DNA from 3 places in the Streptomyces sp. NPDC002463 genome. Region 2 is predicted to be linked to each of the others. Evidence: riboswitches for the same ligand, from Rfam matches in the RefSeq annotation. Region 2 holds a riboswitch; each other region holds the start of a gene.

Region 1 (10,263 bases), on a different contig from region 2:
TGATCGTGATCGAGGCGAGCGGGCTCGCGGAGCCTGAGGAGCTGGTCCGCATGGTGCTCGCCAGCGAGAACGAGCGGGTCGTGTACGGGGGACTCGTCCAGGTCGTCGACGCGGCCGAGTTCGAGGCCACCCGGCAGCGGCACCCCGGGACCGACCGGCACCTCGCCCTCGCCGACCTCGTCGTCGTCAACAAGGCGGACCGGGTGGCGGAGGACGAGCTGCGGAGCGTACGGGAGACGGTGGCCGCGCTCGCCGGGCGCGCCGCCGTGGTCGAGGCCTCCCACGGGCGCGTCGATCCGGAGCTGCTCTTCGACCGGGTCGTACCGGAGGGCGAGATCGAGGGCCAGATGTCGATCGAGGACATCCTGTACGGCTCCGAGGACGACGACCACGCCCATCCGCACGCGACCTACGAGAGCCTCTCGGTGACGTCCTCGACGCCGCTGCACCCGCGTCGCCTGATGGCCTTCCTCGACTCGCGCCCCGAGGGCCTCTACCGGATCAAGGGCTTCGTCGACCTCGGCCCCGCCGACCCGGCCAACCGCTACGCCGTGCACGCCGTCGGCCGTTTCCTGCGCTTCTACCCCGAACCCTGGCCCGCCGGCGAGGAACACCTCACCCAACTCGTCCTGATCGGCTCCGGCACCGACGCGTCCGCCCTCCGCAAGGACCTCGCCGCCTGCGAACTGAACGGCCCGCAGGACACCCCCGACGAACACAGCATGTGGGGCGTCCTGCGGTACGTGCAGCGGACGGAGGAGGAGCCCTCCTGATCCGCCCCCGGGCTCAGAAGGCCTCCGCGAGCTCCGCGGCCTCCAGCGCCTCGACGTCGCTCTCGTCGAGGACGGCGGCGTCCGCCCCGTCGTCCACGATGACCTTGCCCATCTCGGCGGACACCCGGGCGAGCAGCGAGGCCTTCCGGGCGGCGAAGAACGCCGCGAAGTCGTCGAGCGCCATGAGCTCCGGTGCGACGAGGTGGGACCGGATGTGCCCGTGGACCACCTCGGGCGTGGACTCCGCGCTCTTGGCGAGCTTCACCAGGTAGTCGGAGGGCGCGCTGCCGCCGATGATCCGGTTGGTACGGGCCGTCAGCGGGGTCTTGTTGATGATCGAGTTGTAGCGCCCCGGGTCCTCGTCCTGCCCCTGACACCACACCTTCGGGAAGATGTGGTGGATGTCGATCGACTCGTCGAAGTACCCGGTGATCTCTGCCTTCTCGCCGGTGCGCCAGTCCATGGCGCCGGCCTTGAGCAGCAGCGCGTAGATGCCCTTGTACGCGGCGCTGTTGCGGGTCCTCAGCGTCAGCAGCCGACTGGGCGCGAACTCGGCGGCCCCGACGGTGCGGGGTTCGCCCGCGGTCCCCCTGATCCAGCCCACGACGTCCGGCAGGTCATGGCTGAAGCGGGTCTCGGTCGAGCCGCCGTACAGCTCGCCGAAGACCCCGCACCAGTACCAGCGGGCGAGCTTGTGCTGGGCCCCGGCGCTCTGGGCGTCGTCACCCGCGAGGGCCAGGATCGCGGCGAGCGGGATGAGCTGCGTGCCGTACGGCAGGAAGCGGGTGTCGAAGACGAACTGCTGGTGCAGGAACTTCGCCGCGTGCTTGAAGCCCTGCACGACCAGGGGCGCGAACCGCTCGTACTCGTCGAGCTGGAGTTCCAGCATGTCCTTGCGCTTGCAGCCGACGCGCGGAAGTCGCTCCTCCGCGACCCCGCGGGCCACCGCGTCCTCGCGCCGGGCGGCCGTGGCGAGCAGGGTCACCGACTGGAGGAAGTCCGTGTTCGACACGTCCTTGAGGATGCGGTACTCCGGCGCCTGCCAGGAGGCCTTCACCTCCTTGTCCCAGTGCCGCCTGAGGTCGAACTCGTCCGCTGCGAAGGTGGCGGTGAGCAGCTCGAAGACGGTGAGGGAGACGCCGCCGGTGTTGACGTTCTCGAAGACCTGGCAGACGGCCTGACGGGCGGTGTTCTTCCCGAGGGAGATCACCGGGACGTGGTAGCGGTCGAAGTTCCTGACGAAGATCTTCTCGAACCGCCCCCAGAGCCGCTGGGTCTCCTTGTCACGGTCCCACCAGTACTCCTCGAAGCCCGTGCGCCAGTCGTACGAGTCGAAGACGGCACTCAGCGGAAAGAGCAGCTCTGCGTACTCCTTCTCACGGGTCGAGCAGTCCTTGGTCACCTCGCCGTGGAAGTTCTTGACGATCTTGTCCTGCGGCAGGAACCGGATCGCGTCCTCGCGGTCCGTGTGCTCGTCCAGGACCGCGCGCATGTCGGCGTAGAACCAGCCCGTCACCCGGTGCTTGCGTACGTCCTGGGTCACCACGGGCTCGTTCAGCATGATCGACTGGAAGAGCGAGGTGAGGCGCTGCTGGCCGTCGAGGACGAGGGTCTCCGGCTCGGCGCCCGGCTTCGGAGTGGCCCCTTCGATCGGACGGTGCTTGAACCGGACGTCCCCGCCGGACTGCAGCGTCATGACCGTGCCGACCGGGAAGCCCTGCGAGACGGAAGCGAGCAGCGCCGTGATGTTCGGGTGGGGCCACACCCAGCCCCGCTGGAACTCGGGGAGCTGCGCCCTGCCGTCCTCGACCTGTCGGAGCAGGTCGTGGAGCGTGCGCTTGTCGATGCTGAATGCTTCGTCTGTCAACGCGGCCATCCTTCACTCGGGCGTCAGACGTGCCGGAGCAACCCCCCGGTCGGTCACCGGCCCGAGGCTACCCGGCGGTTCCGGAGGCCGTCCGGCGGTCCCGAGAGACGAGACCCCGCCCGTCAGGCGGTGTGCCTGTCGGGCGGGGTCTCGTTCCGTCGTGTTGTGGCCGGTCCGGTCAGGAGGCCGGGCTCGCCACCACGTCGATCGGCTTCGGGAGGGGGGTGCCCGAGCCGTCGCGGCGGGGGTCCGGGGACGGGAGGTCGACCGGGGTGCCGTTCTTCTGGGCGGCGTGGGCCGGGGTGGGGCCTGCCCAGGCCAGGGTCAGGACGTCCTCGCCCTTCAGGAAGCGCTGGCAGCGGACGCCGCCGGTGGCGCGGCCCTTGCGCGGGTACTGGTCGAAGGGGGTCAGCTTCGCCGACGTGCCCGCCGAGGAGTCCAGGGTGCCGGTGGAGCCCGCCACGGTGAAGACGACGGCGTCCGACGCCGGGTCGACGGCGGTGAACGAGATGACCTCGGCGCCCGCGGTGAGCTTGATGCCCGCCATGCCGCCCGCCGGGCGGCCCTGGGGCCGTACCTGCGAGGCCTGGTAGCGCAGCAGCTGGGCGTCGGAGGTGATGAAGACGAGGTCCTCCTCGCCCGTCCGCAGCTCCGTCGCGCCGACGATCCGGTCACCGTCCTTGAGGGTGATGACCTCCAGCTCGTCCTTGTTCGCCGGGTAGTCCGGCACCACGCGCTTCACGACGCCCTGCAGCGTGCCGAGGGCGAGGCCCGGCGAGGACTCCTCGAGGGTGGTCAGGCAGACCACCGTCTCGTCCGCCTCCAGGGAGAGGAACTCGGAGAGCGGCGCGCCGCCCGCGAGGTTCGGGGCGGTCGCGGTGTCCGGCAGCTGCGGAAGGTCGATCACCGCGATCCGCAGCAGCCGGCCGGCCGAGGTCACCGCGCCGACGTCACCGCGCTGGGTGGCGGCGACCGCCGAGACGATCGCGTCGTGCTTGGCGCGCTTGCCGTCCGTCACGGGCGGGAGGTGCTCGGTCACCGTGCGGGCCAGCAGGCCCGTCGAGGAGAGCAGCACCCGGCACGGGTCGTCCGCGACCTCGAGGGACACGGCGGCGACGGGCGCGCCCGCCGACTCCAGGAGGACCGTCCGCCGGTCCGTGGCGAACTTCTTGGCGACGGCGGCCAGCTCCGCCGAGACCAGCTTGCGCAGCTCCGCGTCGGAGTCGAGGATCCCGGTCAGCTCGTCGATCTCGCCGTTGAGGCGGTCGCGCTCGCTCTCCAGTTCAAGGCGGTCGAACTTGGTGAGGCGGCGCAGCGGGGTGTCCAGGATGTACTGCGTCTGGATCTCGCTCAGCGAGAAGCGCTCCATCAGGCGCTCCTTGGCCTGGGCGGAGTTCTCGCTCTCGCGGATGAGCCGGATGACCTCGTCGATGTCGAGGAGCGCGACGAGGAGGCCCTCGACCAGGTGGAGCCGGTCGCGCTTCTTGGTGCGGCGGAACTCGGAGCGGCGCCGGACCACCTCGAAGCGGTGGTCGAGGTAGACCTCGAGGAGCTCCTTGAGGCCGAGGGTGAGCGGCTGTCCGTCGACCAGCGCCACGTTGTTGATGCCGAAGGACTCCTCCATCGGCGTCAGCTTGTAGAGCTGCTCCAGGACCGCCTCGGGCACGAAGCCGTTCTTGATCTCGATGACCAGGCGGAGGCCGTGGCTGCGGTCGGTGAGGTCCTTGACGTCCGCGATGCCCTGGAGCTTCTTGGAGCCGACCAGGTCCTTGATCTTGGAGACGACCTTCTCGGGGCCGACCGTGAAGGGCAGCTCGGTCACGACGATGCCCTTGCGGCGGGCCGTGACGGTCTCCACGGTCGCGGTGGCGCGGATCTTGAAGGAGCCGCGGCCCGACGCGTACGCGTCCTTGATGCCGGAGAGGCCGACGATCCGGCCGCCGGTCGGCAGGTCGGGGCCGGGCACGAAGCGCATCAGCGCCTCGAGGTCGGCGTTGGGGTAGCGGATCAGGTGGCGGGCGGCCGCGACGACCTCGCCCAGGTTGTGCGGGGGCATGTTCGTCGCCATGCCGACCGCGATTCCGGACGCGCCGTTGACCAGCAGGTTCGGGTAGGCCGCGGGGAGCGCGACCGGCTCCTGCTCCTGGCCGTCGTAGTTCGGCCCGAAGTCGACCGTGTCCTCGTCGATGGACTCGGTCATGAGCAGCGCGGCCGGGGCCATCCGCGACTCGGTGTACCGCATGGCGGCCGGCGGGTCGTCGTTGCCCAGGGAGCCGAAGTTGCCGTGGCCGTCGACGAGGGGGAGGCGCATGGAGAAGGGCTGGGCCATGCGGACCATCGCGTCGTAGATCGACGCGTCGCCGTGCGGGTGGAGCTTGCCCATCACCTCGCCGACGACACGGGCGCACTTGACGAAGCCGCGCTCGGGTCGCAGCCCCATCTCGTTCATCTGGAACACGATGCGGCGCTGGACGGGCTTCATGCCGTCGCGGGCGTCGGGGAGGGCGCGCGAGTAGATCACCGAGTACGCGTACTCGAGGAAGGAGCCCTGCATCTCGTCGACGACGTCGATGTCGAGGATTCGCTCCTCGAACGCGTCGTCCGGCGGCGGTGTCTTCGTGCTGCGGCGGGCCATCGCGGCTGCGGCTCCTTCACCAACAAGGTTGATCTGACGCGGACCATTGTGGACCGTGCCACCGACAACGCCGACCGCGACCCGGAAGAGGGACATCACGAAGGTCCGGGAACTTCGCCAGGTGTCGGCGCGCTTGCATACAGTGGCAGGACTTTTTCACATCGCGATCGAAGGGACGTACATGCCCATGGGTCACACGGCCACGGCCGAGGCCGGCTCCGGCGGCCTGACAGCGACCGAGCACCGGTTGGCGAACGGCCTGCGCGTGGTGCTCTCCGAGGACCACCTGACCCCGGTCGCCGCGGTCTGCCTCTGGTACGACGTCGGCTCGCGCCACGAGGTCAGGGGCCGCACGGGCCTCGCCCACCTCTTCGAGCACCTGATGTTCCAGGGCTCGAAGCAGGTGCACGGCAACGGCCACTTCGAGCTGGTGCAGGGCGCCGGAGGCTCGCTCAACGGCACGACGAGCTTCGAGCGCACCAACTACTTCGAGACCATGCCCGCGCACCAGCTGGAGCTCGCGCTCTGGCTGGAGGCCGACCGCATGGGCTCGCTGCTCGCCGCCCTGGACGACGAGTCCATGGAGAACCAGCGCGACGTCGTCAAGAACGAGCGCCGCCAGCGCTACGACAACGTGCCGTACGGCACGGCCTTCGAGCGGCTGACCGCCCTCGCCTACCCGGAGGGCCACCCGTACCACCACACGCCGATCGGCTCCATGGCCGACCTGGACGCGGCCACCCTGGAGGACGCGCGGAACTTCTTCCGCACGTACTACGCCCCGAACAACGCGGTGCTGTCGGTCGTCGGCGACATCGACCCGGCGCAGACGCTCGCCTGGGTCGAGAAGTACTTCGGCTCCATCCCCGCCCACGACGGCAAGCCCGAGCCGCGCTCCGGCGACCTGCCCGAGGTCATCGGCGAGCAGCTGCGCGAGGTCGTCGAGGAGGAGGTCCCGGCCCGTGCGCTGATGGCCGCCTACCGCCTGCCGCACGACGGCACGCGCGCGTGTGACGCCGCCGACCTGGCCCTGACGGTCCTGGGCGGCGGGGAGTCCTCCCGGCTGCACAACCGCCTGGTCCGCCGTGACCGTACGGCGGTCGCCGCCGGCTTCGGCCTGCTGCGGCTCGCCGGGGCGCCCTCGCTGGGCTGGCTGGACGTCAAGACCTCCGGGGGCGTCGAGGTCCCGCAGATCGAGGCCGCCGTCGACGAGGAGCTCGCCCGGTTCGCCGCCGAGGGCCCCACGCCCGAGGAGATGGAGCGCGCGCAGGCCCAGTTGGAGCGCGAGTGGCTGGACCGGCTCGGCACGGTCGCGGGCCGCGCCGACGAACTGTGCCGGTTCGCCGTGCTGTTCGGCGACCCGCAGCTCGCGCTGACCGCCGTCGACCGCGTTCTGGAGATCACCGCCGACGAGGTGCGCGAGGTCGCCGCGGCCAAGCTGCGCCCCGACAACCGCGCGGTGCTCGTCTACGAGCCCCTGGCGACCGAGCAGAGCGACAACGCCGACGGCGATGACGAAGAGGGAGCGGACCAGTGACCGACGCCGCCGTGTCTTTGACGAGCATGGACTTCCACCCGCAGCCCCAGCCGGGCGCCGCGAAGCCGTGGGCCTTCCCGGCCCCGGACCGCGGCACGCTGGACAACGGCCTGACCGTGCTCACCAGCCACCGCCCCGGCCAGCAGGTCGTCGCCGTGGAGATCTTCCTGCCGGCGCCGCTGGACGCCGAGCCCGCCGGTCTCGACGGTGTCGCGACCATCATGGCCCGCGCGCTCTCCGAGGGCACCGACCAGCACAGCGCCGAGGAGTTCGCGGCCGAGCTGGAGCGCTGCGGCGCCACGCTCGACGCGCACGCCGACCACCCGGGCGTACGGGTCTCCCTGGAGGTCCCGGTCTCCCGGCTGCCCAAGGCGCTCGGGCTGCTCTCCGAGGCCCTCATCGCCCCGGCGTTCCTGGACACCGAGATCGAGCGCCTGGTGCGCAACCGTCTCGACGAGATCCCGCACGAGACGGCCAACCCGGGGCGCCGCGCCGCCAAGCAGCTCTCCAAGGAGCTGTTCCCGGCCGAGTCCCGGATGTCCCGGCCGCGCCAGGGCACCGAGGAGACCGTCGCCGCGATCGACGCCGCCGCCGTCCGCGCCTTCTTCGAGGCGTACGTCCGGCCCGGCACGGCCACCGCCGTGGTCGTCGGTGACCTGACCGGCGTCGACCTGGAGAAGGTCCTCGCCGAGACGCTGGGCGCCTGGACCGGTGAACCGGCCGAGCCGCTCCCGATGCCGCCGATCACCGCCGACGACACCGGACGGGTCGTCATCGTGGACCGTCCCGGCGCCGTTCAGACGCAGCTGCTGATCGGCCGGGTCGGCCCCGACCGGCACGACAGCGTCTGGCCGGCCCAGGTCCTCGGCACGTACTGCCTCGGCGGCACCCTGACCTCGCGTCTGGACCGGGTCCTGCGCGAGGAGAAGGGCTACACGTACGGCGTGCGGGCCTTCGGCCAGGTGCTCCGCTCGGACGCCGAGGGGAACGGCGCGTCGATGCTCGCCATCAGCGGCTCCGTCGACACTCCCAACACGGGTCCGGCGCTCGACGACCTGTGGAAGGTGCTGCGCACCCTCGCCGCCGAGGGCCTCACGGACGCCGAGCGGGAGACGGCCGTGCAGAACCTGGTGGGGGTGGCGCCCCTCAAGTACGAGACGGCGGCCTCCGTCGCAGGGACGCTCGCCGACCAGGTGGAGCAGCACCTCCCGGACGACTTCCAGGCCCAGTTGTACGCGCGGCTGGCCGAGACCGGCACCGTCGAGGCGACGGCCGCCGTGGTCAGCGCCTTCCCGGTGGACCGGCTCGTCACCGTGCTCGTCGGCGACGCGTCGCAGATCGCGGAGCCGGTGCGTGCGCTCGGCATCGGTGAAGTGACCGTCGTGACGGGCTGATTCCGGTTCCGAGACGCCAACGAGAGGACCCCGACGGCATAGTTCGTCGGGGTCCTCCGCTTTGTCCGTATTGCGGTCAAGGTGATCGTTTGCCCTGTGGCATGTCTTACAAAAGGCGTGTCCGGTTGGTGATTGAAAGACGATCCGCATAGCGTCGGTGCGGCTGTTCGTCAGTGCACGTGCCGCAACCGCGGCATCGGACAGTCATCGCCGAGTCCCCGTCAGGCGCGAGCCTGGGGAGCCGGGGACCCGCATCGTCCCTGGGGTGAATCGGGCGCCTTCGTCTCGTACGGAGGGGCTCGTAGGAGACCTTCCTGCTCCGAACCCGTCAGCTAACCCGGTAGGCGAGAAGGAAGGAAAGGATCAGCCTCTACATGGCGTTCACCCGTGCCACCGGGAAGCATCGTGGTCCGAGCCGGATGGCGCGCCGCAGCGTGGGCATCGCCGGCGTCGCGACGCTCGCCACCACCGGCGTCATCGGAACCCTCGCCTCCCCGGCACTCGCCGCCGACACGGACGACCGCTCCGTCGAGGACACCGGCCTCACCCAGGTGATCACCGAGGACTCCCTCGTCGACCCGATCAACGCCCAGGCCACCGCCCAGGAGCAGGAGGCCGTCGAGGCCATCGCCGAGGCGAAGGCCAAGGCCGAGGCGAAGCGCAAGGCGGAGGCCCGCGCCAAGGAGATCCGGCTGGAGCGCGAGCGCGCCGCCCGCGAGGCCGAGCGCCGCCGCCTCGCCTCCTTCCAGGCCCCCGTCGCCGGCTCGTACGTCTCCACCGGCTACAAGACCGGCGGCTCGCTCTGGTCCTCCGGCCACCACTCCGGCATCGACTTCCACGCCGCCTACGGCACCCGGGTCGTCTCCGTCGGCTCCGGCACCGTCGTCGAGGCCGGCTGGGGCGGCGCGTACGGCAACAACATCGTGATCCGGATGAACGACGGCACGTACACCCAGTACGGGCACCTCTCCTCCATCGGGGTCTACGTCGGCCAGACCGTCGAGCCGGGCCAGCAGATAGGCGTCTCCGGCTCCTCCGGGAACTCGACCGGCCCGCACCTCCACTTCGAGGCGCGCACCAGCCCCGAGTACGGCTCGGACATCAACCCGATCACGTACCTCCGCGCCCGCGGCGTGAACGTCTGACCCGCACCGCGTCTCAAAAGCCCCGGCTCGTACTGAGCCGGGGCTTTTCGCTGTCCAAAAGACTTCCATGGATTACGCCGGGGCATCGGAAATTCCGGCGGGCTGCAATAGAGTCGACGATCGGCGCAGAACAGGCGCCGCTGGAATTGTCTCGCGCGCACCAAGGCGGAGGTCGGACATGCGCATTCCCGCGCACTCGGTATGCACGGCGATCCGGGACGACATCGTCTCCGGCGTGTACGAGCGGGGCGGTCGGCTGACCGAGGAGCAGCTCGCCCGCCGGTACGGGGTCTCCCGGGTCCCGGTCCGCGAGGCGCTGCGCACCCTGGAGTCCGAGGGCTTCGTCGTCACCCGCCGCCACGCGGGCGCCCACGTCGCCGAGCCGACCGAGCAGGAGGCCGCCGACCTGCTCGACATGCGGGCGCTGCTCGAACCGCTGGGGGCCGCACGGGCCGCGCAGCGGCGCACCGAGGCGCACCTCAAGGTGCTGCGCGGCCTGGTCAGGCTGGGGCAGGAGCGGGCCAGGCGAGATCAGGGCGAGGATCTGCGCTCGCTCGGCGGCTGGTTCCACGAGACGCTCGCGCAGGCCTCCGGGAGCCCCGCTCTGACGGCGCTGCTCACTCAACTGAGGCAGAAGATCGCCTGGACGTACGTCGTGGAGCAGCCCGCCCAGCCGGTCGAGGCCTGGGCCGAGCACGGCGCGATCGTGGACGCCGTGGCGCGCGGGGACGCCGAGCGGGCGCGGGCGCTGACCGCGCTCCACGCGGAACGCTCGATGCCGCTGCACCGGCTCAAAAGTCCGGAGCGGGGTCGTGTGAGGGTTTCGCAACATGCCGTCAACACGGCGAGCGCCCGAAATTAACAGCCGCGCCGTATACAAAGAACAGGAATTCGGTGCGGGATTTGTGCTGC
Region 2 (10,263 bases):
GCCCACGTGATCCACGTCATGGTGCTGCAAAGGAACCGGGGTGCACTGGTGAACGTTGTTCACCCCTACTGAACTGGCCTGGAGAGCCCCTGTTAACGCCGAAGCGGAGCCCCGCTTCACACGATGGAAACATCGAGCGAATCGGCCTCCGCACCTGCGAAAGGGCCCCGAGACCCCCCTCGGAGGGCCTAATGACCTTCCTCGGGCGCCATCAGGGCCCTTTTCCTTGTGAAGAACTTCACGAACTTCTGTCGAAAGGCTGTCCCGGGAGGGCTCGATAGCCGCCCGCTATGCCACGGATAGGGCGATCCCATCGAGGATGTCGTGCTCGCTGACGACGACCTCGCGGGCCCCGACGCGCTCCACGATCTCCCGGACGACCAGCGCCCCGGCGATGATCACGTCGACCCGCCCGGGGTGGATGACGGGGATCGCGGCCCGCTCGTCGTGGGTGGAGGCGAGCAGCCGGTCGGTCACCTCGGCGACCTGGGCGGCGGAGATCCGGGAGTGGTGGACCTTCTCGGAGTCGTACTCCGGGAGCCCGAGGGCGATCGCGGCGACCGTGGTGACGGAGCCGGCGAGCCCGACGAGGGTCTCGGCCGAGTCGATCGGGACGGTCTCGGCGGCCAGGTCGAGCGCGGTACGGATGTCGGCGCGGATCGCGGCGACCTCCTCGGCGGTCGGCGGGTCGTGGCGGACGTGCCGCTCGGTGAGCCGGACGCAGCCGATGTCGACGGAGCGGGCGGCCTCGACGTGCTTGTTGCCGACCACGAACTCGGTGGAGCCGCCGCCGATGTCGACGACAAGGCGCCGGTCGCCCCCGTGCAGCTCGCCGGTGGCGCCGGTGAAGGAGAACTCGGCCTCCTGGTCACCGGTGATGACCTCGGGCTCGACGCCCAGGATCTCCACGACCCCGTTCACGAAGTCCTGGCGGTTCTCGGCGTCGCGGGAGGCGGAGGTGGCGACGAAGCGGAGCCGCTCGGCGCCCAGCTCCTTGATGACCTCGGCGTACGCGCGGCAGGCGGCGAAGGTCCGCTCCAGGGCCTCGGGGGCGAGCCGCCCGGTCTTGTCGACGCCCTGCCCCAGCCGGACGATCGTCATCCGACGGTCCAGCTCGATCAGCTCTCCCGTGTCCGGGTGGACGTCGGCGACGAGGAGGCGGATGGAGTTCGTACCGCAGTCGATTCCGGCGACCCGGGTCACTTCTCCTCGCCCTCCTTCTCCGCGCACGGGTTCACGCACGGGCCCTTCGCCCACCACTCCGGCAGCATCGCGAGCGCCTCGTCGCCGAACGGGTTCACGCCCGGTCCGGCGACCAGCGAGTGGCCGACGAGGACGTGCAGGCACTTGACCCGGTCCGGCATGCCGCCGGCGCTCGGGAAGCCCTCCAGGACCTCGATGGCGTCGCGGCGGGCGATGTAGTCCTCGTGCGCGGCCCGGTAGGCGGCGGCGAGCTCCGGGTCGGTGGCGAGCCGGGCCTGCATCTCCTTCATGACCCCGTTGGCCTCCAGGGTGCCGATGGCCGAGGCCGCCCGGGGGCAGGTCAGGTAGTACGTGGTCGGGAACGGCGTGCCGTCGGGGAGCCGGGGCGCGGTCTCGACGACGTCCGGGTTGCCGCACGGGCAGCGGTGCGCGATGGCGCGCAGACCGCGGGGCGGGCGGCCGAGCTGGAGCTCGAAGGCGGCGATGTCCGTGTCGGTGGGCTCGGTGCGTTCGGTCTGCGGAGGGGGCGTTTCCATCTCGGATCCTGGAGTTGTTCAGTGGCGGTCGGCGTTGTCCACGCCGTCCCACAGGTTGTCGTACCAGGGGCGGTCCGCCGCGCCCTGGTCGGCGCGGGGCCGTTGCTCCGCGTCGGGGTCGTTCACGGTGAAGCCGGTCTCGCCGGGGAGCACGTAGTGCAGGTGCTCGCGGGCGAGGCGGCGGACGTAGGCCGGGTCCTGGAGGCGGGCCTTCTCGTCCTTCAGTTCCTCGACCCGCCGGGCGGCCTCGGCGGCCCGGCGCTCCTGCTCGGCGATCTCGCCCTGTTGGGAGACGTAGCTCCGCATCGGGTAGGCGAGCGCCACGACGAGGGAGCAGACCACGAGGGCGAGGAAGGCCGCGCGGCCGGTGAGCCGGGAGCGGCGGGCCTGGCGGCGGGTCTGGGAGCGGTAGACACGGGCGGCGGTCTGCTCGCCGAGCAGCCTGATCCGGGTCGCGGTCGAGAACCGGTCCCGGTTCTTCGCGGCCATGTCGTGTCGCCTCCCCTGTTCACGCGTACGTCCCCGCACACGGTACGGGACCGAGTACGGGGACGGACGGAAGCGGCTCTACGGGGTTCAGCCCTTGAAGCGCGGGAAGGCGCTGCGGCCGGCGTAGACGGCGGCGTCGTCGAGGATCTCCTCGATGCGCAGCAGCTGGTTGTACTTGGCGACGCGGTCCGAGCGGGCCGGGGCGCCGGTCTTGATCTGACCGCAGTTCACGGCGACGGCGAGGTCGGCGATGGTGACGTCCTCGGTCTCACCGGAGCGGTGGGACATCATGCACTTGAAGCCGTTGCGCTGGGCGAGCTCGACGGCGTCGAGGGTCTCGGTCAGCGAGCCGATCTGGTTGACCTTGACCAGGAGGGCGTTGGCGGTGCCCTCCTCGATGCCGCGGGCCAGGCGCTCCGGGTTGGTGACGAAGAGGTCGTCGCCGACGATCTGGATCTTGGAGCCCAGCTTGTCGGTGAGGACCTTCCAGCCGGCCCAGTCGTCCTCGAACAGCGGGTCCTCGATGGAGACCATCGGGTACGCGGAGACGAGCTCCTCGTAGTACTCGGTCATCTCGGCGGCCGAGCGGGACTTGCCCTCGAACTCGTACTTGCCGTCCTTGTAGAACTCGGACGCGGCGACGTCGAGCGCGAGCGCGACGTCGGAGCCCGGGGTGTAGCCGGCCTCCTTGATGGCCTCGACGATGAGGTCGAGGGCGGCGCGGTTCGACTCCAGGTTCGGGGCGAAGCCGCCCTCGTCGCCGAGGCCGGTGGAGAGGCCCTTGCGCTTCAGGACGGCCTTGAGGGTGTGGTAGATCTCCGCACCCCAGCGGAGGGCCTCGGAGAAGGACTCCGCGCCGATCGGGGCGATCATGAACTCCTGGATGTCCACGTTGGAGTCGGCGTGCGACCCACCGTTGAGGATGTTCATCATCGGAACGGGCAGCAGGTGCGCGTTCGGGCCGCCGAGGTAGCGGAAGAGCGGGAGGTCGCTGGCCTCGGAGGCGGCGTGCGCGACGGCGAGGGAGACGCCGAGGATGGCGTTGGCGCCGAGCGAGCCCTTGTTCTCGGTCGCGTCCAGATCGAACATGGCCTGGTCGATCAGGCGCTGCTCGGTGGCGTCGTAGCCGACGAGCTCCGGGCCGATCTGCTCGATGACGGCGAGGACGGCCTTCTCGACACCCTTGCCCAGGTAGCGGTTGGGGTCACCGTCGCGGAGCTCGATGGCCTCGAAGGCACCGGTGGAGGCGCCGGACGGAACAGCAGCACGGCCGGTGCTGCCGTCGTCGAGGCCGACCTCGACCTCGACCGTGGGGTTGCCTCGGGAGTCCAGGATTTCCCGGGCTACGACGACGTCGATGGACGGCACGAGCATCTCCTTTTTGGGATGTGACGCTGGATGTGACGCAAGGTCGGTGCAGGGTCGCTTGGCCTTGCGACAAGAGCCTAACCGGCGCGGGCGCTCCCGCCCGCCGGGCGCCCGCCCCCTGGGACGAAAAAGGACCCAAGGGCATGCATTGGGGGACGAAGACACCCTTATCTACTGGACAGTAACCACGAAGTCCGCCCCGAGCGGGGAGTGCTCCCCTATAAGAGGGAACCCCGGTCCGGCGCGCACGGGGGAAAGGCGCGCCGGACCGGGGTGGTCACCGCGGGAGGGTCGTCGGGGCCGCGTGAGCCGCCGGACTCACGCGAACCGCCGGGGTCACTTCAGGTGGAGCTGCTGACCCGGGTAGATGAGGTCGGCGTTCTCGACGACGCCCTTGTTCAGCTCGAAGATCTTGGCCCAGCCGCCCTCGACGTGGTGTGCCTCGGCGATCTTGCTGAGGGTGTCACCGGTGACGACCTTGTACTCGCCGTCACCCTTCTCGACCTTCTTGCCGGTCGGGGTGGTGACGGTCTTCTTGGCGGCCTTCGGGGCCGCGCGGTGCTCGCTGCGGGTGGTCGGCTGCTCGGCGCGACGCTCCTGCTTCGGGGCGGCCTGCTGCTTGGGGGCGGCCTGCTGGGGCTCGCTCTGCTGCGGGGCGGACTGCTGCGGGGCCTCGGCGGCGCCGCCGTCGTAGGAGGCACCGGAGAGGCCGACGCCGCAGCTCGGCCACGCGCCCTTGCCCTGGCCCGCGAGGACCTTCTCGGCGATGGCGATCTGCTGGGACTTCGACGCGAGGTCGGCGCGCGGGGCGTAGGCGGTGCCACCGAACGCGGCCCAGGTGGAGTTGGTGAACTGGAGGCCGCCGTAGAAACCGTTGCCGGTGTTGATGGCCCAGTTGCCGCCGGACTCGCACTGGGCGACGGCGTCCCACTCGGAGGCGGTGGCGGCCGAGGCGGTGCCGGCGGTCATCAGCGGGGCGGCGACGGCGATGCCGGTGACGCCGACGAGGGTGACGACCTGGGTGGCCTTGGAGGGACGGCGGTGTTTGCCCTTGGCGGAAAACAGCATGGGAATTCTCCTCACCGACGCCTGTGAGGTGAGCTGTCGGGTTCGGGCCGGAAAGTTGCCCGGCCGCGTGTCCTTGCACGCGGCTTCACCCCAAGCCGATCGTCGGCCGTCTGTCTCAACGGCCGGGACCGGCACTTACCTTGGGTCCCCCACTCCTGCCTTCGGCGCTTGCGCGACGACTGTTCCCATCGGCCGACGGCAGGATTCGGCGTTTCGGTCGACGGGGCCCGCGGTGGCGAGCGGTGACGACCGTAGACACAGACCCACCGGAAGTTCAAAGAGGCGCATTGCGGAAAAATCGCCCCTGCTTGCCCTCCGGTGGGCGGTGTTTGCGCAGGTGAGAGGTGACGGGAGCAAAGTTTGCGGACGTGACACGCCAGTTGGGACGAAGAGACCCATGTCTCACTTGCCCAGAACCGGACATAAGACCGCGAACTAACCTTCCGCCTGTACCGAACCCGCCGTCAGGTCGAGGCTCTGACCAGGCAGGATGAGGTCCGGATCGACGCCCACCGTCTTCCGGTTGGCGTCGTAGAGCGCGGTCCAGCCCCCGGGGAGTTCGTTCTCCTGCGCAATGCCGGACAGGCTGTCACCCGGCTGCACGGTGTACTCGCCCGAAGTGTCCTGACTGTCCGTTGCGCCCGAATCATTCGCCTCGTCAGTCACGGGCGTGGCGTCGACCTTGTCGGCCGACTTGTCCACACCCGCCGCATGCTTGCCCGTTTCAGTTGAACTGTCCGGCTTGCCGGATTCCTCCGGCGCGGCCTCGCCGCGATGCTTGCCGGTACCGGGCGTGGCCGACGGCACGTCACCCTTCGGCGTGTCGGATGAATCCGGCGTACCGGGCGTAACGGACGCGTCGGGGGTACCCGGGGTCGCCGGCGTGGCGGGCGTGGCCGGAGCCGTCGTCGACGCGCCCGGTGTGACGGAGGTCGCGGGAGCGGTCGGCGCGGCCGGGGTCGCGGACACCGCCTCCCGCGGGGAGGAGGCCGTCGACGCGTCACCCGCGGTGCGGTTGGACTCGGGCAGCGGTCCGGCGGGCGTCGTCGGGACGGCGGCCGGACCGGGGTTCACGCCCGTGGCCTTGCCGTCGTTCTTCAGGCCGGCGATCGGCGCGCAGGTGGCCCACTCGGTGCTGCCCTGGGCGAGCGCCTTCTCGGCCACCGCGATCTGCTGGGCGCGGCTGGCCAGGTCGGGGCTGGGCGCGTACGCGAGGCCGCCGTGCCGCTCCCAGCTGTCCTGGGTGAACTGGAGGCCGCCGTACATGCCGTTGCCGAAGTTGGCGCTCCACTGGCCGCCGGACTCGCACTCGGCGACCCGGTCCCAGGTGGGGGCGTCGGCGGCGGAGGCGGATCCGGTGGCGAGCAGCGGCAGCGCCATGGCGGATCCGGTCACGCCCGCGGCGACGACGAGGGCGGGGGCCTGACGGGGGCGACGGTGTCGTCCGTTCCCGGAGCGCATAGGAACGCCTTTCGCGTGACGGCTGAGACTGCCGGGAAACGTAGCCGCATTCGAACGTCCGTCACAAGTCGATGGCGCCACGATCACGCGAAGATCACATTTCTGACGGATCCTCAGTACCCAGGACCGGTACGGAAGGGGAGAACTCCACCGGAAGCGTCCGCAAACCACGCATGATGAGCCCGCCGCGCCACCGCAGTTCGGCCGGATCGGCGGCAAGTCGCAGGTCCGGCAGGCGAGTCAGCAGCGTCGCGATCGCCGTCTGCCCTTCGAGGCGGGCGAGCGGCGCGCCCAGGCAGTAGTGGATGCCGTGCCCGTAGCCGAGGTGCTGGTTGTCGCGCCGGGCGAGGTCGAGGGTGTCGGGACCGTCGAAGCGCTCCGGGTCCCGGTCGGCGGCGGCGAGGACCACGAGCACAGGATCGCCCGCCGGGATCTCCTGCCCGCCGATGGTCAGCGCCCGCGTCGCGTACCGCCAGGTCGCCATCTCCACGGGCCCGTCGTACCGCAGCAGCTCCTCGACGCCGGTCTCCAGGAGCCCGGTCTCCCCGGCGGCGAGCGAGGCCTGGAGCCGCTCGCGCTGTCCGGGGTGGCGCAGCAGCTGGTAGACGCCGTTGCCGATGAGGTTGACGGTCGTCTCGAAGCCGGCGAACAGGAGGATGAAGGCCATGGCGGCGGCCTCGTTCTCGGTGAGGTGCTCGCCGTGGTCGGAGGCCTTGATGAGCCCCGAGATGAGGTCGTCCGCCCCTTCTTGCCGCAGGCCTTCGCGCTTTCGGTGGATGAGCTCGGCGAGATAGCCGCGCATCTTCTTCACCGACCGGGCGACCCCGCCGCGCGGCCCGCCGCCGTGCCGGATCATCATCCCGGCCCAGTCCCGGAAGTCGTCCTGGTCCTCCGCCGGCACGCCGAGGAGGTCGCAGATCGCGTAGATGGGCAGCGGGAAGGCGAACTCGTGGATGAGGTCGGCACTCCCCCGCTCCACGAAGGAGTCGATGAGCCGGTCGGTCAGCTCCTGCACGCGCGGGGTGAACTCGGCGACCCGGCGCGGGGTGAAGGCCTTCGAGACGAGCCGCCGCAGCCGGGTGTGGTCCGGCGGGTCGATGTTGAGCAGGTGCGTCATCAGCTCGGCCTTGCGCTCGCCCGGGATGCCCGTCTTCCCCTTCGCGTGCGGGGACTCGTCGTGGTGCGCGGGGTTCTTGGAGAGCCGCTGGTCGGCGAGGGCCTGCCGGGCGTCCGCGTACCGCGTCACGAGCCAGGCCTCGACGCCGCTGGGCAGCGTCGTCCGGTGGACGGGCGCGTGCTCCCGCAGCCAGGCGTAGGCGGGGTACGGATCGCTCGCGAACTCCCAGGTGAAGAGCTCGGGCATGGGGGCGGGGCCGGGGGTCGTACTCACGGCACGACCGTACAGGGCGCCCCCTGCGGCCCATTCGCGGAGAAGATGTGATCAAACGGTGTGGGTTGTGCCCTAGATTCTTGTCAGTGGATCCCCAGCTGCTCAGAAGCACGTTCGCGGTCGTCGAGAGGCGGGCCGAGCACGCCGTCACGTTCTTCTACTCGCACCTCTTCTGGAACAACCCCGGGGTGCGCGAGCTCTTCCCCGAGGACATGCTTCCCCAGCGGGACCGGCTCTTCGCGGCGCTCACGCACGTGGTGACGCACCTGGAGGACCCCGGGCTCGCCGGCTACCTCGGGCAGCTGGGCCGCGACCACCGCAAGTTCCTCGCCTCCCCCGCGCTGTACGCGGCCGTCGGGCAGAGCCTGCTCGCCGCGTTCGCGCACGCCGCCGGTGCCGTCTGGACGATCGAGGCGGAGAAGGCCTGGACCGAGGCGTACGGGCACGTCGCCGATCTGATGCTGGCGGGCGCCGACACGGCGGCGACGGCCGGGGAGCCCGCGTGGTGGGACGCGGACGTCGTCCGGCACGAGCGGTACGGCGACGACCTCGCCGTCCTGACCCTCCGCCCCCGGCAGCCGATGCCGTTCCGCCCCGGCCAGTACGTCGGCGTCAGCTCGCTGCGGGTCCCGCGCGTCTGGCGCACGTACTCCCTCGCCGACGCGCCCCGCCCGGACGGCACGCTGGAGCTTCACGTGAGCCGGATCGCGGGCGGCGCGATGAGCACGGCGCTGGTCGAGGAGACGGGCCCGGGCGAGGTGCTGCGGCTCAGCGCCCCCGGCGGCGGGCTCACCGCGCGGACCCCGCCGGGCGGACTGCGCACCTATATATGCGGGGGTACGGGCTGGGCCCCGGTGCGGGCCCTCCTCGTGGAGGCCGCCGGGGCCGAGCCGGAGCTGGAGGGCCGGCTGTTCGTGGTGGCCCGCGCGAAGGAGTACCTGTACGGGCGCGAGGACGCCGAACTCCTGAAGGAACGCCTCCCCGGCCTCAGCGTCACCTACATCACGGCCGCGCCCCGCCAGCGCAGGGACCAGGCGACGGAGCGACTGCTCCAGGCGCTGCGGGCGTGCGTCCACTGGGCGGCGCACGATGTGTACCTCGCCGGTCCGCCGGCGTTCGTGGCGGAGGTCGCCGAGGTCCTGGAGGAGCTGGGCACCGACCCGGCGCGGATCCACCGCGACACCCTGCCGTACGTCGGCCGCTTCGGCACCCGCCCGAACACCGCCGCCGAACGCCTCCTGGGCCCCCCGGCCCCCCTCTGGCACAACCCGGAGGCCCGGGCGCCGCGCGAGACGTGAGCCCGGGCGTCAGCGCCGCGCGCGCCACCGCCGCACGGCGACCCCTGCCAGATCCACGACGCCCAGCAGGGTGAACAGCGCGGCGACGATCCGAATCCAGACCGCGTGGCCGTCGCTCACTGCCTCCCAGCCGAACAACGCGACCATCATGGCCGTGAGGCCGGGCGCGTCGTCGGAGGACGACTTCCGCACCGTCTTCTTCGGGGCACTCGCCGCGCTCGTGCCTTCCTCGGCCGGGTCCGGCGCGGCCGAGCCCAACGCGGTCGAGCCCGGCTCGCTCGTCGCCGGCGCGGTCGTCGTCGGCGTGCCCGTCACGTCAGGCCCTCCGCCGCGCGGATCGCGTCCCGGTACGTGCGGGCGGCGGCCCGCAGCGCCGCCTCCGGGTCCACTCCGGCCGCGTCGGCGCGGGCCGCGAGGGCGAGCAGTTCGTAGCCGATGCCCTCGGCCGCCGGGAGCTTCACGTCGAGGCCCGCCGTCCGGACCCGCCCCGCGAGCTTCGCGGCGAGCGCGAGCCCCGGCTGCCCGAGCGGCACCCCGTCCGTGACGGACTCCCGCTGCTTCTCGATCGCCTTGGTGCGCAGCCAGTGCGCGTGGACGTCCTCGGGGGTCTCGGCGGTCGCGTCGCCGAAGACGTGCGGGTGCCGGTGGACCAGTTTCTCGACGAGCGTCCCGGCGACGTCGTCCACGGAGAACGGCTCCTCCGCGTCCTCCTCGGCGATCCGGGCGTGGAAGACGACCTGGAGCAGGACGTCCCCGAGCTCCTCGCGCAGCTCCCGCCGGTCGCCCTCCTCGATCGCCTCGACGAGTTCGTACGCCTCCTCGATGGCGTACTTGGCGAGCCCCTGGTGGGTCTGGCGCGAGGTCCAGGGGCACTCGCGGCGGATGCGGTCCATGATCTGCACGAGGTCGAGGAGGCGGGCGCCGGGCAGGTCGTACGAGCCGGGCAGCAGCTCCAGGTCGGGCATGGACACGCGGCCGGAGCCGGCGAGCCGGGCGAGGCCGTCGGTCAGCGTCCGGTCGCCCTCGCCGGAGGGCAGCAGCAGGACCGTACGGCCTCCGGCGCAGGCCTCGACGAGCTCCTCCGCGGTGGGCCGGAGGTGCTCGACGGCGACGCCCGCCTCCCGCAGGTACGGCAGCTGGGGGTGGTCCTCGTCGGGGCAGAGCACCCGGTCGGCTCCGTGCAGCGCCTGCCAGGCGGGCCAGGACAGCAGTCCGGGCGCCACGCGGTGGCTGGCGGTGAGCAGGACGATGCGGCCGGGGCTCTCAGAAGTCACCCCTCGAACCTACCCCGGCTCACGCCCCTGCCGGGACGGCCGCCGGGTCCTGGGTGATCTGGCGGAGCCAGGGGGCCGTGGTGTCGGAGAGCCGGACCTGGGCGTCGTCCCAGCGGCCGTACCGCGGGTTCACGTCGATGCCGAGGTCCTTGGAGGCGGCGGAGAAGACGTCCGTC
Region 3 (10,263 bases), on a different contig from region 2:
CCCAGCCGGCCGGGCCGAGCACGTCGTGGAGGCGGCGGCGCTCCTCGGCCCACGGCCGGGTGCGCACCTCGTCCCGTACCGAACGGCCCCGGTCCGCCAGGCCCCGTACGAGCGTGACGGCGGCGAGCGGCGAGTCCGCCCAGAGGACGCGCTCCGGCTCGGCGAGGCCCGCCAAGCGGTAGGCGAGCCGGACGCCGACCTCGGCGGCGGCGCGGTCGGCGGGCCCGGTGGCGGCGGCGACCGCCCGCCACCTCTCCGCCGCGGTGAGGCGGTCCCTCTCGTACTCCTCCATGTCCTTCGCTCCTCTCCGGCGGACGTCAGTCCGCGACGATCCGGTACGCGCCGGGCACGTACTCCCGCTGCCGCACCACGCGGTACCAGCCCTTCGGGAGGGGTATCGGCGCGTGCTCCTCGTGCACCACCCGCCCGCCCTCGGGCAGTTCGAGCAGGAGCGGGCCGAAGGGGCCCGGCTCCCTCACGAGACGGCCGGGGCCGGGGATCGCGTGGGCGTGCCCGGTGACCTCGCCGAGGGCGAGGACCAGACGGCCCCGGCCGTCCCTCGGCTCCCCCGCCGCCTCCTTCGCCCGCTCCGGAACGGCCGACTCCGCGACGGGCACGATCAGCACGTCTCCCTGCCGGTACATGGCTCTCCCCTCCCCGTCCGGCACGTGCTGCCGAACACGAGAACGACGCTAGGGCCCGGCACTGACAATCCGTCCGGGGACGCCCCGGCGAGGGGCGTTGTCGGTGCCGCTTGGTAGAACTCTCTCCATCAGCCGACCCGTCCCGACCGTTGTCTGGAGCACCGCCATGACCGTTGGCACCTACCTGCAGGAACTCCACGGCCTGCCCGTGTTCGACTTCCCCGAAGCGGACGTGCAGGTCGAGCTGCCGGCGACGGACGCGGTCGCCTGGCGGATCTCCGCCCCGACGTACTCCGACCCCGGTGACGAGCTGTGGGGGCAGCGGTTCGAGCGCTTCCTGAAGACGGTCGACACGGGCCGGGTGCGCGCGCTGGTCGTCGGCGGCTGGGACGAGGCGTACGAGAACTCCTCCGCCGACATCGTCACCGCGCTGATCGGCGCCAACGACCGTCTCACGGCCCTGGAGGCGGTGTTCCTCGGGGACATGACCGGCGAGGACTGCGAGATCTCCTGGATCATCCAGTCCGACGTGACGCCGCTCCTCGCCGCCTACCCGGCCCTGCGGGAGTTCGGGGTGCGCGGTGGTTCGCAGCTGGCCTTCCCCTCCGTCCGGCACAGCGGTCTGGAGACCCTGGTCGTGGAGACCGGCGGCCTGCCCGCCGAGGTGGTGCGCGGGATCGCGGGCAGCGACCTGCCCGCCCTGCGGAAGCTGGAACTCTGGCTCGGCACCGACGAGTACGGCGGCGACAGCACCCCCGAGGACCTGGCGCCGCTCCTCGCCGGCACGGCGTTCCCCGCCCTGCGCCGCCTGGGACTGTGCGACAGCGTGATCCAGGACGCCGTGGCCGCCGCCGTCGCGGGCGCGCCCGTCGTCGCGCGCCTGGAGCGGCTCGACCTGTCCATGGGCGTGCTGACCGACGAGGGCGCGGCGGCCCTCCTCGACGGGCAGCCGCTGACCCATCTCACCCACCTCGACCTCTCCCACCACTATCTGTCGGAGGCGATGTCCGAGCGGGTCCGCGCCGCGCTCGTCCCGTACGGCGTGACCGTCGACCTCAGTGACGCGCAGGTGGGCGAGGACGACGGCGACGGGGACGTCTGGCGCTACGTCGCGGTCGCCGAATGACCTCCGGCCCGCGCCTCGTGGTCGTCGGCGATCCGGCGGGCCGCCGCGTCGCGTTCTTCCAGGACGCGCTGCGGCTCGCCGGGCTGCCCGAGGCGCGGGCGGTGTCCTGGCCGGACGTGCTCGGGGGCCGGGCGCGGTTCGCCGGGGGCGAGACCGTGCGGCTCGACTCTCCCGGTGAGGATCCGGAGGCCGACCGGCTGCTGCGCGGGGTCGACGATCCGGCCCGGGTCGAGGGCACCGGCCGCTGGTACGGGCGGTTCACCGCCGCCGTGGCGGACCTCGCCCGCTCCGTGGCGGAGGCGGGTGCCGTCCTCGTCGACGATCCCGCCGAGCCGGCGGTCCTGTTCGACAAGAGGCTGAGCCACGGGCGGCTGAGGGCGGCCGGAGTCCCGGTGCCCGAGTCGCCGACCTCGGGTCCCGAGGCCCCGGCGGTGCGCGACTGGGCGGACGTCAGGGCGCTGACCGCCGGGGCCGGCATGCGCCGGGTGTTCGTGAAGCTCGCGCACGGCTCCTCCGCCTCGGGGGTGCTCGCCCTCGAGACGAACGGCGCGGGCCGGGTCCAGGCCACCACCTCGGTGGAGCGCGGGTCCGACGGACGGCTCTTCAACTCCTTGCGCGTACGCCGCTATACGAGCGAGCACGAGGTCGCCGCGATCGTGGACGCCCTCGCCCCCGACGGCCTGCACGTCGAGCGCTGGCTGCCGAAGGCCACGCAGGACGGCCGGGCGGCCGATCTGCGGGTGGTGGTGATCGACGGGCGGGCCACGCACGCCGTGCTCCGCACCAGCCGCTCCCCCATGACCAATCTGCACCTGGGCGGCGCCCGGGGCGATCTCGACGCGGCGAGGGCGGCGATCGCCGCGGCCGGCGGGCGGTGGGCGGACGCGCTCGCGGTGTGCGAGCGGGCCGCCACCGCCTTCCCGGGCACCCGGTGCGTGGGCGTCGACCTGCTGCCCGCGAGCGGCTGGCGCCGCTTCGCCGTGGGCGAGGTGAACGCCTTCGGCGATCTGCTGCCCGGTCTCACGGGCCTGCCCGGCAGCGGTGCCGAGGGGCTCGACACGTACGCGGCCCAGGTCGCGGCGCAGTTCCCGCACCCCTACGAAACCGGCGCCACGGGACCAAGCACCGTACGAACCAGCACCATACGAACCAGCACCACACCAACCAGCGCCGCACGAACCAGCACCACAGAACCAAGCACCACAGGAACGAGCACCCCGTGAGCCAGCCCGACGTGAACCAGCCCGACATGAACGCGATCGTCGGCAGCCACGATCTGCTCCTGGTCACCCTCGACACCCTCCGGTACGACGTGGCGGCCGAGCTCGCGGCCGAGGGCCGCATCCCGAACCTGGCCCGCCATCTCCCCGGCGGCGCCTGGGAGCGGCGGCACGCGCCCGGGAGTTTCACGTACGCCTCCCACCAGGCGATCTTCGCCGGTTTCCTGCCGACCCCCGCGGCCCAGGGACCTCATCCCCGGCTGTTCGCGGCCCGTTTCGCGGGCAGCGAGTCGACGGCCGGCGGCACCTGGGTCCACGACACTCCGGACTTCGTGTCCGCGCTCGCGGGCGAGGGCTACCGGACGGTGTGCGTCGGCGGGGTGGGCTTCTTCAACAAGCAGCCGCCCCTCGGCTCCGTGCTCCCCGGCCTGTTCCGGGAGAGCCACTGGGAGCCCTCCTTCGGCGTCGCCTCCCCGACCTCCTTCGAGTCCCAGGTGGCCCGCGCGGAGGAGGTCGTCGCCGGGCTGCCGCGCGAGGAGCGCCTCTTCCTCTTCGTCAACGTGTCCGCGCTGCACCAGCCCAACTGGTTCCACCTGCCGGGCGCGACCCGCGAGGCCGGCGACTCCCGGGAGACGCACGCGGCCGCCCTGGAGTACGTCGACCGGCACATCGGTCGGCTGTTCGCCGCGATGAGCAGCCGCCGCCCCTGCTTCGCGATCGTGTGCTCCGACCACGGCACGGCGTACGGGGAGGACGGTTTCACCGGGCACCGGCTCGGCCACGAGGTGGTGTGGACCGTGCCGTACGCGCAGTTCGTCCTGGCCGGGCCCGAGGGCGGGGTGGCGGCATGAGCGACACCCCCCGCCCGTACCGCAGCTACGTCTACGCCTACCCGCACAAGACGGCCTACCGAGCGCTCCCGGAGCGCCCTGAGCTCGCCGCCCTCTGGGCGGACGAGCCGAAGGACGCACTCTCGCTGTACGCGCACATACCGTTCTGCGAGGTCCGCTGCGGCTTCTGCAACCTGTTCACCCGGATCGGCGCGCCGGACGAGCTGACCACCCGCTACCTCGACGCCCTCGACCGTCAGGCCGTCGCCGTCCGCGAGGCCCTCGGGGACGCGTCGCCGGTGCGGTTCGCCACGGCCGCGTTCGGCGGGGGCACGCCCACCTTCCTGACCGCCGCCGAGCTGGAGCGGCTCTGCGACATCGCGGAGAAGCGGATGGGTGCGGACCTGCGGGCGGTGCCGCTCTCCGTGGAGACCTCGCCGGCGACCGCGACCGCCGACCGGCTCGCGGTCCTCGCGGACCGGGGCGCGACGCGCCTCAGCATCGGCGTGCAGAGTTTCGTGGAGGCCGAGGCGCGGGCGGCGGTGCGGCCGCAGCGCCGCGCGGACGTCGAGGCGGCGCTCGGCCGGATCCGGGACACGGGTGTGCCCGTGCTGAACATCGACCTGATCTACGGCATCGACGGGCAGACGGAGCGGTCCTGGCGGTTCTCGCTCGACGCGGCCCTCGCGTGGCGGCCCGAGGAGCTGTACCTCTATCCGCTGTACGTGCGCCCGCTCACCGGTCTCGGCCGGATCCAGGACCCGGCGGCCGCCGACCGGGAGTGGGACGAGCAGCGGCTGCGGCTGTACCGGTACGGCCGGGACCATCTCCTCGCGCACGGCTACGAGCAGGTGTCGATGCGGATGTTCCGCCGGGCGGACGCGGGCCCTGCCGGTCTGGACGACTACGCCTGCCAGACGGACGGCATGATCGGCCTGGGCTGCGGTGCCCGCTCGTACACCTCGGACCTGCACTACTCCTTCGACTACGCCGTCGACATGCGGGAGATCCGCTCGATCATCGACGCGTACACGGAGACCGGGGACTTCTCCCGCGCCGAGGTGGGCCGGGCGGTGGACGGGGACGAGGCGCGTCGCCGTCATCTCCTCCAGTCGCTGCTCCAGGCCGAGGGCATGCCGGTCGCCGGGTACGAGGAGCGGTTCGGGTCCTCGCCGTTCGCGGACTTCGGCCCGGAGCTCGCCCGGTTCGAGGAGTACGGCTGGATCGCGGACGCCCCGGCGGGGCTGCTGCGGCTGTCGCCCGAGGGGCTCGCCCACTCCGACGGGCTCGGCCCCGAGCTCTTCTCTTCCGCCGTGCGGGCCGCGATGGCCGCGTACGAGGCGAAGTAGGCGGCGGCCGTGGATCTCACCCTGCTCTACCGGGGCCCGCTGTCCTCCTGCGACTTCGACTGCCCGTACTGCCCCTTCGCCAAGCGCCGGGACAGCCGGGAGCAGCTGCGCGCGGACCGGGCGGCGCTCGAACGGTTCACCGGCTGGGCCGCCGAGCAGACCGGTGACCGGCTGCGGATCCTGTTCACCCCGTGGGGCGAGGGGCTCGTCCGCTCCTGGTACCGGCGGGCGCTGGTCGAGCTGTCCCGGCTGCCGCACGTGGAGCGGGTGGCGATCCAGACCAATCTGAGCTGCCGCACGGAGTGGCTGGCGGAGGCGGACCCCGACGTCGTGGCCCTCTGGTGCACGTACCACCCGGGGCAGACTCCGTACGAGCGGTTCCTCGCGAAAGCCCACGATCTGGCCGGTCGGGGGATCCGGTACAGCGTCGGGGTGGTCGGTCTGCCCGAGCACCGGGAGCACGCCGTCCGGCTGCGGGCCGCGCTGCCGCCCCACGTCTACCTCTGGGTGAACGCGGCGGAGGGGCACACGTACACCGACGCGGAGGCCGAGGGCTGGACGGAGCTCGATCCGCTCTTCCCGTACAGCCGGCATCCGCACCGGTCGGCGGGGCTGCCCTGCCGCACCGGCGCGTCGGTGGTCTCGGTGGACGGCGAGGGGACGGTGCGGCGCTGCCACTTCGTCAAGGCCGGGCTCGGGAACCTGTACGACGGCTCGTACCGCGCCGCGCTGCGTCCCCGCGCCTGCCCCCTCGCCGTCTGCGACTGCCACATCGGCTACGTCCATCTGGAGACGCTGCCGCTGTACGACGTGTTCGCCGGCGGGGTCCTGGAGCGGATCCCCGCCGTGCCCCTGGCTACAGGGGCATGAGGTCGGGGCGCTTCGCCTCGACGTGGTCGCCGGAGCTCTCGCCGCGCAGCCGGCGCCCGATCCACGGCACCAGGTACTCCCTGGCCCAGTGGATGTCGTCCTTGCGGACCTCGAGAGTGCCGCGCGGCGGGACCGGCGGCCAGGCCTGGTCCGGGTCGGCGGGCACGGGCATGCCGAGGACCTGGGCGGCGCGCAGGGCGACGCGGGTGTGTCCCTCGGGCGAGAGGTGCAGCCGGTCGTCGTCCCAGGCGCGCCGGTCCTGGACGGACTTCAGCGACCACAGGTCGAGGACCGGGCAGCCGTAGCGGTCCGCGATGGCCCGGACGTGCCCGTTGTACGTGGCGATCTTGCCGCGCAGGTGCTTGAGCAGGGTCACGTCGCGGGTGTCGAAGCCGGTGGTCACCATGACGGTGCCGACGGCGGAGCTCAGGTCGGCGACGGCGCGCTCGAAGCGCTCGGCCACGTCGTCGGGGTCCGTCCCGGGGCGGATGATGTCGTTGCCGCCCGCGCAGAAGGTCACCAGGTCGGGGGCGAGTTCCTTCGCCCGCGGGACCTGTTCCGCCACGATCTGGTCGAGAAGGCGCCCCCGTACGGCGAGATTGGCGTACCGGAAGTCGTCGTGCTCCGGCAGCTGGTCGGCGAGCAGCACCGCGAAGCGGTCCGCCCAGCCGACGTACGTCCCGTCGGGCCCGGGGTCTCCGACGCCCTCGGTGAAGCTGTCACCGATCGCCGCGTACGACCCGAATGCGTTCTTGTCTGTTGATCTCGAATCGTCTGCCACGGGAGCACATCCTTCCTCCTCGGATGTGACCTACGCGACCGTAAGGAGGGGTTGACGCAGGGTGACATATGCCACCGATAAAGATTCCACCAAACCGGAATACGCCGGATGCCCGGCACGGGTGTGCCGGGCATCCGGATGACGAACCGCTGACGACGACGCGTCAGATGTTCACGCCGTGCTGGCGCAGGGCGGCCAGCGGGTCGATGTCGGAGCCGTACTCCGGCCCGGTGCGCATCTCGAAGTGCAGGTGCGGGCCGGTGACGTTGCCGGTCGCGCCGGAGAGGCCGATCTCCTGGCCGCCGGTGACGGTCTGGCCGGCGGAGACGGAGATCGAGGAGAGGTGGGCGTACTGCGAGAAGGTGCCGTCGGCGTGCTGGATGACGACCTGGTTGCCGTACGCGCCGCCGTCGCCGGCGGAGTAGACGGTGCCGGGGCCGACCGCGTGGACGGTGGTGCCGGTGGAGGCGATGAAGTCGACACCGGTGTGGTAGCCGGAGGACCACATGGAGCCGGCCTGGTGGTACGGGGTCGACATGGCGGCACCGGCGATCGGGGCGACCCAGCCGGAGGAGGAGGTCGTGCCGGCCGACGAGGACGGCGCGGAGGACGCCGAGGCGGTCGCGGGGGCGGCCGGGGCCGAGGTGCGCTCGCTGCTGCGCGAGGCGCGCTGGGTGTCGCCGTTCTTGCCGGAGGTCTGCCGGTCGTGGTGCGCGGCCTTGGCGGTGCTCTTCGCGCCGAGGGTGAGCTTCATGCCGGGCAGGATCAGCGAGGGGTCCTCGCCGACGACCTGGCGGTTGTCCTTGTAGAGCTTCTGCCAGCCGCCCGCCAGGTGGTGCTCGGCGGCGATCTTCGACAGGTAGTCGCCGCGGACGACGGAGTACGTCTTCGGCGCGGCCTTCGCGGTGGCGGGCGCGGCCTCGACGGCGGCGGCCTTCACCTGGGCGACGGCCTGCGCGGGAGCGGCGGCCGGGGTGGCGGCGTGGGCGCCGGTGGCTCCGAGGAGCGGGAGGGCGACGACGGCGCCGCCGGTGCCGGCGGCGGCGAGGCCACGGGTCAGACGGTTGGACTTGGTGCGGCGGTGCTTACCCTTCGCGGGCATGGCGAATTCCTCTCCGGCGCCTGCGAGGTGAGCTGTCGGGTTCGGACTGGAGATGTCCGGCCGCGTGCATACGCGACTTCACCCCGAGCCGTCCTTCTTCGAAGGGATCGGCGACTTACCTGGGTCCCCCGCTCCTGCCTTCTACCGGTGAGTGCGGATTCCGGTCGGTGGCAGGATTCGGCGGTCCGTCCGGAGTGAGCGCGACGCTAGACGAGTGGGGTCGGCGTGAACAAGCCGCAGTTTTCCGGCACTCCGGGATTTCTTGATTTCCGGGCGGAATTCCGGTCACCCTCCGTCGATGACGGCCCCTCGATCTCCTTTTCGCGGGGGGTATTTGGAAAAGACGATCAGGCACGGTCCGTCACGGTTATGACGCTGCTCACGCGCGGATCCCCATCTCCCCTGCAACCAGGGCGGGTTACCTCTTAGTTCTCAATACGGACAGATCGCCCATTCCCGTCCGAGGGGGTGCGCCTCCGGGCCCCACCCGAGATGATCGCCCCAGGAACCGATCCACCGGACACAGGGTCCGATCTACAGAACAGGAGCAGCCGTGACGCAGCAGCTGCCGCAGGTCCCGCCCGCCGAAGCCGACGAGCCCGAGCTGGCGGAGGTCCGCAACTTCCGGGACGTGGGCGGCCTGCCGACGACGGACGGGCGCGCCGTCCACCCCGGGCGCCTCTTCCGCAGCGGCCACCTCGCCCACGCGACGGAGGACGACGCCGCCTTCCTCGCCTCACTCGGCCTGCACACCGTCTTCGACTTCCGCAACGAGTCGGACCGCAGGGTCGAGGGCGCGGACGTCGACCTGCCCGGCGTGCGGAACGTGAACATACCCCTCAACGACCCGGCCGACGGCAAGGAGTTCTGGCTCCTCGTGCGCGACGGCGAGATCGCGCAGCTGCGGGAGATCCTCGGCGACGGCAAGGCGGCCGCCCGGATGACCGATTCGTACCGGAAGATGGTGGTCGAGCGGACCTCGGAGCACAGCCGGATCCTGCACTCCATGGCGGAGGAGAGCGTCCCGGCCCTCATGCACTGCGCGGCCGGAAAGGACCGGGCCGGGCTCGCCATCGCGATCACCCTGCTCGCGGTCGGGGTCGAGCGCGGGGCGATCGAGGCCGACTACGTGAAGTCGAACGACCCGCACCGCCGCTACAAGGTGCGCCGCAGCTCCACCTCCCCGGACGCGATGTCGCCCGAGGTGATGGAGCTGCTGAGCCCGCTGTTCGATGCGCGGGTGGAGTACCTGCGGGCCGCCTTCGAGACGATCGAGGCGACCTGGGGCTCGGTGGACGCCTACCTCACGGAGGGCCTGAAGCTCGCCCCGGAGACCCGCGAGCGCCTGCGGGAGCGCCTCCTGACGGAGGCGTGAGGCCCGCCCGCGCGCCCTACTGGTTCTGCGCGCCGAGCGTGAAGAGCAGGTAGAGGAAGCCGGCGAAGAGGTGGCCTGCGATCAGATAGGCGAAGAGGCGGAGCACGAGCCCCTTGGGGAACTTGCCTTCACCGCGCTCCTCGCCGGTGACCGGTACGGACTTCTCGGACATGTCGGTCCTTTCTGGATGTCAGCGCCGATGCGGGGTCCCGTCGCCGAGGCACAGCTCGGCGACGGGGCTCTGCATCAGGGTGTGGACGAAGAGCAGCTCGGCCCCGCCGGACGTGGCGGCACCGATGCGGTGCGGGGTCAGCGAGTCGAAGTGCGCGCTGTCCCCGGGGTCGAGGACGTGGACGGCGTCGCCGAGCGCGAGCCGGACCCGCCCCTCCAGGACGTGGATCCACTCCTCGCCGGGGTGGACCCGCACGATGTCGGCCCGGGTGGCGTAGGGCACGTGCACCCGCAGGCACTGGAGGGCGCGGCCGGCGCCGCCCGCCTGGCGGTAGATCCAGCCGTCGGCCTCGACGGGCTCGGAGCGGTCGGCCCGGACGACGGGGTCGCGCTCGGGGGGCGTCTCGCCCAGGAGCTCGGAGACCGTCGTACCGTAGATACGGGACAGGGCGAGGAGCATCGGCAGCGAGGGCTGCCGGTTCCCCGTCTCCAGGCGCGAGAGGTGGGCCGGGGAGAGACCGGCCCGCTGGGCGGCGGCCTCCAGGGTGAGCCCCCGGCGGCGGCGCAGGGCCCGCAGCTGCGGGGCGACGTCCGGCAGGACGTCGGTGACGGCGGGGTCCGGGGAGGTGTCCCCGGGGACGTGGTCCATGCGTCCATTCCGCCAGGCTCGTGCCTCTGAGGCAAGTTTCTTGCCTCAGAGGCAAAACCGGCGTCGTGAATCGGTCAGCGCTGTGCGACCGCCTGCTTGACCAGCGTCTTCCCGAAGTCCCACATCAGCCCGCCGCCGCCGTGGGC

Evidence for each region. A riboswitch is a leader RNA that binds a small molecule or an ion and turns the genes downstream of it on or off. The one in region 2 is predicted to bind cyclic di-AMP.
Region 1: another riboswitch for cyclic di-AMP. It lies ahead of ACFYX3_RS33565 (M23 family metallopeptidase); the one in region 2 lies ahead of ACFYX3_RS28675 (transglycosylase family protein).
Region 3: another riboswitch for cyclic di-AMP. It lies ahead of ACFYX3_RS19680 (peptidoglycan DD-metalloendopeptidase family protein); the one in region 2 lies ahead of ACFYX3_RS28675 (transglycosylase family protein).

The regions. Positions count from the first base shown of each region.
Region 1 is NZ_JBIARL010000021.1:135,358-145,620, forward strand. Features, by position in the region: gene ACFYX3_RS33540 (CobW family GTP-binding protein) at 1-773, shown strand, start outside; gene ACFYX3_RS33545 (DUF262 domain-containing protein) at 787-2,640, opposite strand; gene ACFYX3_RS33550 (DNA topoisomerase (ATP-hydrolyzing) subunit A) at 2,819-5,275, opposite strand; gene ACFYX3_RS33555 (M16 family metallopeptidase) at 5,457-6,812, shown strand; gene ACFYX3_RS33560 (M16 family metallopeptidase) at 6,809-8,206, shown strand; cyclic di-AMP (ydaO/yuaA leader) riboswitch at 8,405-8,568, shown strand; gene ACFYX3_RS33565 (M23 family metallopeptidase) at 8,581-9,351, shown strand; gene ACFYX3_RS33570 (GntR family transcriptional regulator) at 9,530-10,213, shown strand; partial or broken gene ACFYX3_RS33575 (hypothetical protein) at 10,188-10,263, opposite strand, start outside.
Region 2 is NZ_JBIARL010000015.1:180,881-191,143, reverse strand. Features, by position in the region: gene ACFYX3_RS28695 (exopolyphosphatase) at 289-1,203, opposite strand; gene ACFYX3_RS28690 (DUF501 domain-containing protein) at 1,200-1,739, opposite strand; gene ACFYX3_RS28685 (septum formation initiator family protein) at 1,758-2,228, opposite strand; gene eno (phosphopyruvate hydratase) at 2,316-3,602, opposite strand; gene ACFYX3_RS28675 (transglycosylase family protein) at 3,933-4,664, opposite strand; cyclic di-AMP (ydaO/yuaA leader) riboswitch at 4,668-4,841, opposite strand; gene ACFYX3_RS28670 (transglycosylase family protein) at 5,100-6,125, opposite strand; gene ACFYX3_RS28665 (cytochrome P450) at 6,220-7,488, opposite strand; gene ACFYX3_RS28660 (globin domain-containing protein) at 7,602-8,813, shown strand; gene ACFYX3_RS28655 (hypothetical protein) at 8,823-9,128, opposite strand; gene ACFYX3_RS28650 (nucleoside triphosphate pyrophosphohydrolase) at 9,125-10,087, opposite strand; gene ACFYX3_RS28645 (SurA N-terminal domain-containing protein) at 10,107-10,263, opposite strand, start outside.
Region 3 is NZ_JBIARL010000009.1:140,880-151,142, forward strand. Features, by position in the region: gene ACFYX3_RS19640 (DUF6745 domain-containing protein) at 1-292, opposite strand, end outside; gene ACFYX3_RS19645 (hypothetical protein) at 318-644, opposite strand; gene ACFYX3_RS19650 (STM4015 family protein) at 811-1,770, shown strand; gene ACFYX3_RS19655 (STM4014 family protein) at 1,767-2,993, shown strand; gene ACFYX3_RS19660 (STM4013/SEN3800 family hydrolase) at 3,020-3,841, shown strand; gene ACFYX3_RS19665 (STM4012 family radical SAM protein) at 3,838-5,169, shown strand; gene ACFYX3_RS19670 (STM4011 family radical SAM protein) at 5,179-6,039, shown strand; gene ACFYX3_RS19675 (SGNH/GDSL hydrolase family protein) at 6,026-6,820, opposite strand; gene ACFYX3_RS19680 (peptidoglycan DD-metalloendopeptidase family protein) at 6,984-7,922, opposite strand; cyclic di-AMP (ydaO/yuaA leader) riboswitch at 7,927-8,115, opposite strand; gene ACFYX3_RS19685 (tyrosine-protein phosphatase) at 8,476-9,297, shown strand; gene ACFYX3_RS19690 (DUF6126 family protein) at 9,314-9,469, opposite strand; gene ACFYX3_RS19695 (helix-turn-helix domain-containing protein) at 9,488-10,117, opposite strand; gene ACFYX3_RS19700 (aspartate aminotransferase family protein) at 10,192-10,263, opposite strand, start outside.